DNA from 2 places in the Streptomyces sp. NPDC043853 genome. Region 1 is predicted to be linked to the other one. Evidence: riboswitches for the same ligand, from Rfam matches in the RefSeq annotation. Region 1 holds a riboswitch; the other holds the start of a gene.
What was found. Region 1 has a riboswitch for glycine ahead of gcvT (glycine cleavage system aminomethyltransferase GcvT). Riboswitches for the same ligand answer to the same signal wherever they lie in the genome.

Region 1 (4,631 bases):
GACGGTGCAGACGGGTACGCCCTCGGGGACGGCGGTCACCGACTGGCGCATCATCTCGCGCACCGACTCCAGCGCCGCCGGCGAGGCGTCGTAGAGGTCGAGCCCGACGGCGAGGTACGGCTGGCCCAGCGCCGGCTGCACCCAGGCGCGGCGGAGCGAGCGGACCACGGGCGTGCGGTGCGCGTGCTGCGTGAGCAGCCCGTAGAACTGCGGGAGTTCCAGCGCGGGCTCCGAAAGCCGCAGCGGCCCGGCCGGCATCCGGTCCAGGCCGGTGGCCACCCGGCGCAGGTCGGCCCAGGGAATGCCGAGGCCGCCGCCCGCGTCGTGCGGATTGACCCACAGGCCCCAGCGGTCGGGGTAGAGGGCACGGGCGATGTCCCGGCCGGTGACCACCTCGTACGCCCGGTTCCAGCCGCTCGCGGCGAGCTCCTGCGGGGAGGTCACGCAGGGCGCGTAGCCCAGCCCGTCGACCTCCATGCCGCCGTACTGGGCGTCCGGGGAACCGGGCTGCCCCTGCCAGAGGAGCATCCACAGTCGGCCCTCGCCGAGCGCGTGCAGCAGTGACTCGTAGCTGTCATAACGCCCGGGGGCCACCTGGCGCAGCATGTGCTCGACCCGCCCGGCCGCGGCCGTGCCTGACGCACTCACCCGGTACCCCTCTTCGTCTCTTTGTCCGCCCGTCAGCCCGGAAACCCCACCAGCTTACGGGTGCCTAGGGCAGATAGAACGGGCGCACGCGCTCGCGGATGTGCTCGGCCACCAGATCGTCGGTGGCGTCGAGCAGGATCAGGTGCACCGGCCACGGCGGCTGGACCCGGTTCAGGGCGCGGGCCAGGGCGTCCAGCGGGGTGTCCCGCTCCTCGGGCCGGTGTCCCAGCAGGCGGACACCGATGTAGAGCTCGGGCGCGCCGCCCTCGACGCTGGCGAGGCAGCGGTGGGCGGAGGCCACGATGCCGGTGGCCCGGAACTCCTCGCCGGCGGCGGTGAGGAAATCGACCGGATCCTCCTGCCAGTCCGGCTCGAACAGCCGGACCCGGCCGCCACTGGCGCCTTCCTGCGGGACCAGGCCGGCCCGGCAGAGCTCGGCGACGGCGGGCGGCGGCAGCGGGACGCCGACGGCGCCCTCGGGGTTCACGGCGATGCCGAGCTGCGGGGGCAGGCCGCGGGCGAACTCGACGGCCGGGGCGACCGCGAAGTCCATGCCGGGGCCGGCGCAGGCGAGGAACTGCTGCTCGCTGGAGTACACGGGGACGTAGGCGGCTCCGCCGATGTCCATGGTGGGCAGCCGCAGGCCGGCGCTGTCCGGCCCGCCGCCGGCCGGCAGGGGCACCCACAGCTCGCTGCGGGCCAGGGCGTCCAGGATCCGGGCGCCCGCCTCGGGGTCGCCCAGGGCAGCGCCCAGCACCTGTTCCAGCTCATTGGCGGGCCAGCCGCCCCCTTGCCCCTGCATCGCCTGCGCCTCCCTGCTCCGCGTACCCGGCCGAGGGTAGTGGGTGCCTTCGGCGCGCGACCCCCCGGCTCCGCCGGCGCGGGCCGCACGGCCACGACGGTACCGAGCACGGCCCGGGGCCGGCGCGGGCACGGAGCGGGCACGGCCCCGGGGACCGGTCAGGCGCGGAACGCGATGCGGGTCAGACGCGACGCGGCCGCACGGTCCAGCAGGGTGGCGGTCGCGCAGCCCGCCGGGAGCCCTCCGGACTCGGCCGCGCGCAGCAGCCGGCGGACCGCGCCCCGGTGCCGGGCGAAGGCGTACACCGTGACGCCCCGGCCCCGCTCCGCCTGACCCGACAGCGCCTCCGCCGGGCTGGCGTCCAGCAGGACCAGGTGGAGGTCGCGGCCGCGCCGGCGGGCGGCACGGGCCAGCAGGCCGCGCACCCAGCTCTGGGTGCCGCAGTCGTGGACCACCACGGAACGGCCGGAGCGCAGGACCCGGGCGAGGCCCGCGTAGTGCGCGACGCGGACCAGCGGGCGGTACAGCCCGTAGGGCAGGGCGGTCGGCATCCGGCGCTCCCAGCGCTCTCGGACGTCCTGCGAGTCGATGGCCGCGTCGCCCTCGGCGACGGTCCGCTTGATCAGCGTGCTCTTGCCGCCGCCGGGCAGCCCGGACACCACCACGATGTCCCCCTCGGCGAAGCCCAGGAACGACGGGCCCGCGGAGCGGCCCCGCAGGTCGCGGACCGCGGCCGCGGCGGCCGTGCCCTCCGCGCCCCGCGCCGGCAGCCCGCGCTGCGCCGGCACGCCCGCCGCCGTCGCCGGCGCCGTCGCCGTCCCCGCTGCCGTCGCCGCCGTCAGTCCGAGTCTGCGCACCGCACTCGCCTCCCCCGAATCGGGTCGCCAGGATTCACCAGGAGTTCCCAGGACCCTTTCCCACTGAGTGTAAAGAGACGGTAATCCCGCAGGTCCGGTTCCGCAGGGCGGGTCCGGCCTTCGAGACCGGGGACACGTCCGGCCCGTACACAGTTCCGGGCCCGGCCGCCCATACGGCCGCATCCCGTGCAATGATGTGCGCCAACTGGACACCAACTGCATACCGGCCGCTTGAATCCGCGCGGGAGAGTTCCGGCAGCCCCCACGGGCACCGGACGCCGAAGGAGCAAGAACCTCCCTTGAATCTCTCAGGCCCCGTACCGCGTGGATGAGGCAGATCTGAAAAGCGAGCCGCGCTCCGCCGCGGCTCCACCCAAGGTGCAAGCCGAGCCCCGACCCGTGCGCGATCCGGTCCGTGCGTGACCGAACCGATCCCGCAGGTGACAGAGACTCTCGGCGAACCTCTCAGGTTCCGATGACAGATGGGGAGGATCGTCCTCGTCACGTCATGCCGATGCCCTGGGACCTGGGAGCCGTACCGATGAGCAATGCCCCCCGTCTGACCGCGCTCGACGCGCTGCACCGCGAGCTCGGTGCGACCATGACCGACTTCGCCGGCTGGGACATGCCGCTGCGGTACGCCAGCGAGCGCGACGAGCACAACGCCGTCCGCACCAAGGCCGGCCTGTTCGACCTCTCCCACATGGGCGAGATCACCCTCACCGGCCCGGAGGCCGTCAAGGCCCTGGACTACGCGCTGGTCGGCAACATCTCCACGGTCGGCGTGGGCCGCGCCCGCTACACCCACATCTGCCAGGAGGACGGCGGCATCCTGGACGACCTGATCGTCTACCGCCTGGGCGAGACCGAGTACATGGTCGTCGCCAACGCCTCCAACGCCCAGGTCGTGCTCGACGCGCTGACCGAGCGCGCGGCCGGCTTCGACACCGAGGTCCGCGACGACCGCGAGGCCTACGCGCTGATCGCCGTCCAGGGCCCGGAGTCCCCCGGCATCCTCAAGAAGGTGACGGACGCCGACCTCGACGGCCTGAAGTACTACGCCGGCCTGCCCGGCACCGTGGCCGGGGTCCCCGCGCTGATCGCCCGCACCGGCTACACCGGCGAGGACGGCTTCGAGCTGTTCGTGAAGCCGGAGCACGCCGTGCAGCTGTGGCAGGCGCTGACCGAGGCGGGCGCCGAGGCCGGCCTGGTCCCGTGCGGCCTGTCCTGCCGGGACACGCTGCGCCTGGAGGCGGGCATGCCGCTCTACGGGCACGAGCTGACCACCGCGCTGACCCCGTTCGACGCGGGCCTGGGCCGGGTCGTGAAGTTCGAGAAGGAGGGCGACTTCGTCGGCCGCGCCGCCCTGCAGGCCGCCGCCGAGCTCTCCGAGACCAAGGCCCCGCGCAAGCTCGTCGGCCTGATCGCTTCAGGCCGCCGGGTGCCCCGCGCGGGCTTCTCCGTGGTCGCGGGCGGGCAGGTGATCGGCGAGGTCACCTCGGGCGCTCCGTCCCCCACCCTGGGCAAGCCGATCGCGATGGCGTACGTCGACGCGGAGCACGCCGCGCCCGGCACCTCCGGCGTCGGCGTCGACATTCGAGGTACCCATGAGGCGTACGAGGTCGTCGCCCTGCCCTTCTACAAGCGGCAGAAGTGACGGTCTCCCCTTCCGGGACCCGTCTCACCCTGCAAGACCAACGTTCATCAGCACTCCCCTCATCCAGGAGAATCAGGTCATGAGCAACCCCCAGCAGCTGCGCTTCACCAAGGAGCACGAGTGGGTCACGGCGGTCGACGCGGACGGCGTCGCCACCGTCGGCATCACCGAGTACGCGGCCAACGCCCTCGGTGACGTCGTCTTCGCCCAGCTCCCCGCCGTGGGCGACACCATCACCGCCGGCGAGACCTGCGGCGAGCTGGAGTCCACCAAGTCGGTCAGCGACCTGTTCGCCCCGGTGACCGGTGAGGTCACCGAGGCCAACCAGGACGTCGTGGACGACCCGGCGCTCGTGAACACCGCCCCGTTCGAGGGCGGCTGGCTGTTCAAGGTCAAGATCACGGGCGGCGAGGACGACCTGCTGTCCGCCGACGAGTACACCGCGTTCACCGCGGGCTGACCTCCCACCACACCAGGGATAGAGATGTCTGTACTGAACACCCCTCTGCACGAGCTTGACCCGGACGTCGCCGCCGCCGTCGACGCCGAGCTCGTGCGCCAGCAGTCGACCCTGGAAATGATCGCGTCGGAGAACTTCGCTCCGGTCGCCGTCATGGAGGCCCAGGGTTCGGTCCTCACCAACAAGTACGCCGAGGGCTACCCGGGC
Region 2 (4,631 bases), on a different contig from region 1:
CCAAATCGGTCTCGGTGGAGGACACCTTCGACGTGGACCTGCACGACCGGGTCCGGATCCGGTACGAGGTGCAGCGGCTGGCGGACCGGTGCGTGGGGCGGCTCCGGGCCTCCGGCCACTCGGGGCGCACCATCGTGCTCAAGGTGCGCCGGTACGACTTCTCGACCCTGACCCGTTCGGAGACCCTGCGCGGGCCCACCGACGACCCGGCGGTGGTCCGCGAGGCGGCCGCCCGGCTCCTCGACGGGGTGGACACCACCGGCGGGGTGCGGCTGCTCGGTGTGGGGGTGTCGGGGCTCGCGGACTACACCCAGGAGGACCTGTTCGCCCAGACCCTCGGCGACCGGCCCCTCGGCGACCGGATCCTCGGCACTGAGCCGGACGGGGCTTCCGAGGCGCCTGAGGCCCCTGGGGAGCCCGCGGCGGAGGCATCGGTCCAGGAGGCCGAGACCCCGGCCGAACGGCGCTGGCCGGCCGGTAGTGACGTTCGGCACGCCCTCTACGGACCGGGCTGGGTCCAGGGCAGCGGGGTCGGCCGGGTCACGGTCCGCTTCGAACAGCCCTGGTCGCCCCCGGGCCGGGTGCGCACCTTCCTGGTCGACGACCCCGAGCTGGAGCCGTCCGAGCCGCTGCCGCTGCGGAAGCCGACGGATTCCCCCCGCCCGGCAGCCCCGGCAGCTCCGCCGGCCGCCGCCGGTACCGCCGACCCGGAGGTTGCGCCCTAGTACTGCGGTACTAGCCCTCGTCGCCCGCCAGCCGTCCGAAGTCCCGGTCCAGGCCGCTCCGGAAGTCGCTCGGCAGGGCCACGTCCAGGCCGTAGTGGTGGTAGAGCTGCAGCTCCTGCTCCGGGGACAGGTGACGGCCGACCCCGAAGTCGGGCGCCTCCTTGATCAGGGAGCGTTCGAACGGGACGCGGAGGGTGTCGTTCACCAGCTCGCTGGGTTCCAGCGGGACGAACGCGTCCCGGCTGAACAGGCCCGTGCGGACGGCCGCCCACTCCGGGACGCCGGTCGCGTCGTCGAGGTAGACCTCGTCGACGGTGCCGATCTTGACGCCGTTGCGGTCGAACGCCTTGCGGCCGATCAGGCTGCGCGGATCGATGTCGGTCTGCACGGTCCCTCCATATGGTCGCAACTCCTCCGTAAGGACAACGAAAGGGCATATCCGGGAAGGGGGCCACTCGAGGGAGCCACGGAAGGCCGGGGAAGCGCGCTGGTAGGCTGGGTGATGGCTGTCGACCCCGTGCGGGAGAGTCCTCCGACCGAGCAGGACGGAGGCGCCGAAGGAGCAAATCCTCCCCGGAATCTCTCAGGCACACGTACCGCATGGACGAGGCCACTCTGGAAAGAAGGGTGGACGTCGGGACCGCAGTGCCGGCACTCCTCCCTCACCGACGGTGAAAACCGGCGTTCCCCGGGCGACCCCCGGGAGCCGGTGAAGCTCTCAGGTTGAGATGACAGAGGGGGAGGCCGTCCGGGTGCCCGCTGTGGTACCCCTCGCAGGTCGCGCAGACCAGCAGACCAGGAGGCCTCCGTACATGACCGCCAACCGCATTCCGCTGTCCCAGCTGGAGCGAGGCATCCCCTTCGAAGAGCGTCACATCGGCCCCGACGCCGAGGCGCAGGCGAAGATGCTCGCCCAGGTCGGCTACGGCTCCCTCGACGAGCTCACCGTCGCCGCGGTACCGGATGTGATCAAGAGCGCCGCCGCGCTGAACCTGCCGTCGGCGCGCACCGAGGCCGAGGTGCTCGCGGAGCTGCGCAGCCTCGCGGACCGCAACCAGGTGCTGCGTCCGATGATCGGTCTCGGCTACTACGGGACGTTCACCCCGCCCGTGATCCTGCGCAACGTGATGGAAAACCCGGCCTGGTACACGGCGTACACGCCGTACCAGCCGGAGATCTCGCAGGGCCGCCTGGAGGCGCTGCTCAACTTCCAGACCGTGGTCGCCGACCTGACCGGCCTGCCCACCTCCGGCGCCTCCCTCCTCGACGAGGGCACCGCCGCCGCCGAGGCGATGACCCTCGCCCGCCGGGTCGGCAAGGTCAAGGGCGGTGTCTTCCTCGTCGACGCCGACACCCTGCCGCAGACCATCGCCGTGATCGAGACCCGCGCCGAGCCGCTCGGCATCGAGGTCGTCGTCGCCGACCTGTCCGACGGCATCCCCGCGGAGATCGCCGAGCGCGGCGTCTTCGGCGTCGTCCTCCAGTACCCGGGCGCCTCCGGTGCCGTCCGGGAGATCAAGGCCGTCATCGACCAGGCGCACGAGCTCGGTGCGATCGTCACCGTCGCCGCCGACCTGCTGGCCCTGACCCTGCTGACCTCCCCGGGTGCCCTGGGCGCGGACATCGCGGTCGGCACCACCCAGCGCTTCGGCGTCCCGATGGGCTTCGGCGGCCCGCACGCCGGCTACATGGCCGTCCAGGACAAGCACGCCCGCTCGCTGCCCGGCCGCCTGGTCGGCGTCTCCGTCGACGCCGACGGCAACAAGGCGTACCGCCTGGCCCTGCAGACCCGCGAGCAGCACATCCGCCGCGAGAAGGCCACCAGCAACATCTGCACCGCGCAGGTGCTGCTCGCCGTCATGGCCGGCATGTACGCCGTCTACCACGGCCCGGACGGTCTGAAGACCATCGCCCGCCGCACCCACCGGTACGCCGCGCTGCTCGCGGCGGGTCTCACCGCCGGCGGGGTCGAGCTGGTCCACGGTTCCTTCTTCGACACCCTCACCGCGTGGGTCCCGGGCAAGGCCGCCGAGGTCGTCGCCGCCGCCCGCGAGGCCGGGGTGAACCTCTACCAGGCCGACGCCGACCACGTCTCCGTCTCCTGTGACGAGACCACCCTGCGCGCCGACATCGAGGCCGTCTGGGCCGCCTTCGGCGTCACCGCTGACATCGAGGCCCTGGACGGGTCCGCTGCGGACGCGCTGCCCGAGGGCCTGCTCCGCACGGACGCGTACCTGACCCACCCGGTGTTCCACCAGCACCGCTCCGAGACCGCGATGCTGCGCTACCTGCGCAAGCTCTCGGACAAGGACTACGCGCTGGACCGCGGCATGATCCCGCTGGGCTCCTGCACCATGAAGCTCAACGCGACCACCGAGATGGAGTCGGTGACCTGGCCCGAGTTCGGCCAGCTCCACCCCTTCGCGCCGATCGACCAGGCCCAGGGCTACGCCACGCTCATCCGTGAGCTGGAGGAACGTCTCTGCGAGGTCACCGGCTACGACAGCGTCTCGATCCAGCCGAACGCCGGCTCGCAGGGTGAGCTGGCCGGTCTGCTCGCCGTCCGCGCGTACCACCGCGCCAACGGCGACGAGCAGCGCACCGTCTGCCTGATCCCGTCCTCCGCGCACGGCACCAACGCCGCCAGCGCCGTGATGGCCGGCATGAAGGTGGTCGTGGTCAAGACCGCCGAGGACGGCGAGGTCGACGTCGAGGACCTGCGCGCCAAGATCGAGCAGCACCGCGACGAGCTCGCCGTGCTGATGATCACCTACCCGTCCACCCACGGTGTGTTCGAGGAGCACGTCGCGGACATCTGCGGCCTGGTCCACGAGGCCGGCGGCCAGGTGTACGTGGACGGCGCCAACCTGAACGCCCTGGTCGGCCTGGCCAAGCCCGGTCACTTCGGCGGCGACGTCTCGCACCTGAACCTGCACAAGACCTTCTGCATCCCGCACGGCGGCGGCGGTCCGGGCGTCGGCCCGGTCGGTGTCCGTGCGCACCTCGCGCCGTACCTGCCGAACCACCCGCTGCAGCCGACCGCGGGCCCGGAGACGGGCGTCGGTCCGATCTCGGCCGCCCCGTGGGGTTCGGCCGGCATCCTGCCGATCTCCTGGTCGTACGTGCGCCTGATGGGCGGCGAGGGTCTCAAGCGCGCCACCCAGGTCGCGGTGCTCGGCGCGAACTACATCGCCAAGCGCCTGGAGCCGCACTACCCGGTGCTGTACACCGGCCCCGGCGGGCTGGTCGCGCACGAGTGCATCATCGACCTGCGCCCGCTGTCGAAGTCGACCGGCGTCTCGGTGGACGACATCGCCAAGCGCCTGATCGACTACGGCTTCCACGCGCCGACGATGTCCTTCCCGGTGGCCGGCACCCTGATGATCGAGCCCACCGAGTCCGAGGACCTGACCGAGATCGACCGGTTCTGCGACGCGATGATCGCCATCCGGGCGGAGATCGAGAAGGTCGCGTCCGGCGAGTGGCCGGCCGGGGACAACCCCCTCGCCAACGCCCCGCACACGGCGGCCGCGCTGGGCGGTGAGTGGAACCACGCCTACACCCGTGACGACGCGGTCTTCCCGGGCGGGGTCGTCGCCTCGGAGAAGTACTGGCCGCCGGTGCGCCGCATCGACGGTGCCTTCGGTGACCGGAACCTGGTCTGCTCCTGCCCGCCGCTGGACGAGTACGACAACTGAGGATCTGCGGACCAGGTCTGCGGAGCAGGTCCGCAGATCAGTCCGTGAAACGTGAAACGCCTGAGGGGCCGGTCCGGGGGAGATCCCCGGACCGGCCCCTCGGCCGTTGTCCTTGCCGGAGCCGTCAGGCGGCCTTCACCACCTGAGCCGCCCCGAGCGGGCGGTGCGGGGCGATGATCTGGCCGTCCGGCAGCAGCTCACCGGTGTC

Region 2: another riboswitch for glycine. It lies ahead of gcvP (aminomethyl-transferring glycine dehydrogenase); the one in region 1 lies ahead of gcvT (glycine cleavage system aminomethyltransferase GcvT).

What each region holds. Positions count from the first base shown of each region.
Region 1 covers NZ_JBWKDJ010000012.1:267,160-271,790, forward strand. Annotated here, with positions in the region: gene AC067U_RS28420 (enhanced serine sensitivity protein SseB C-terminal domain-containing protein) at 1-648, opposite strand, end outside; gene AC067U_RS28425 (enhanced serine sensitivity protein SseB) at 713-1,450, opposite strand; gene AC067U_RS28430 (AAA family ATPase) at 1,609-2,307, opposite strand; glycine riboswitch at 2,540-2,640, shown strand; gene gcvT (glycine cleavage system aminomethyltransferase GcvT) at 2,849-3,964, shown strand; gene gcvH (glycine cleavage system protein GcvH) at 4,044-4,424, shown strand; gene glyA (serine hydroxymethyltransferase) at 4,449-4,631, shown strand, end outside.
Region 2 covers NZ_JBWKDJ010000006.1:9,559-14,189, forward strand. Annotated here, with positions in the region: gene AC067U_RS17660 (DNA polymerase IV) at 1-725, shown strand, start outside; gene AC067U_RS17665 (PRC-barrel domain-containing protein) at 736-1,113, opposite strand; glycine riboswitch at 1,236-1,334, shown strand; gene gcvP (aminomethyl-transferring glycine dehydrogenase) at 1,538-4,423, shown strand; gene AC067U_RS17675 (DUF5999 family protein) at 4,548-4,631, opposite strand, start outside.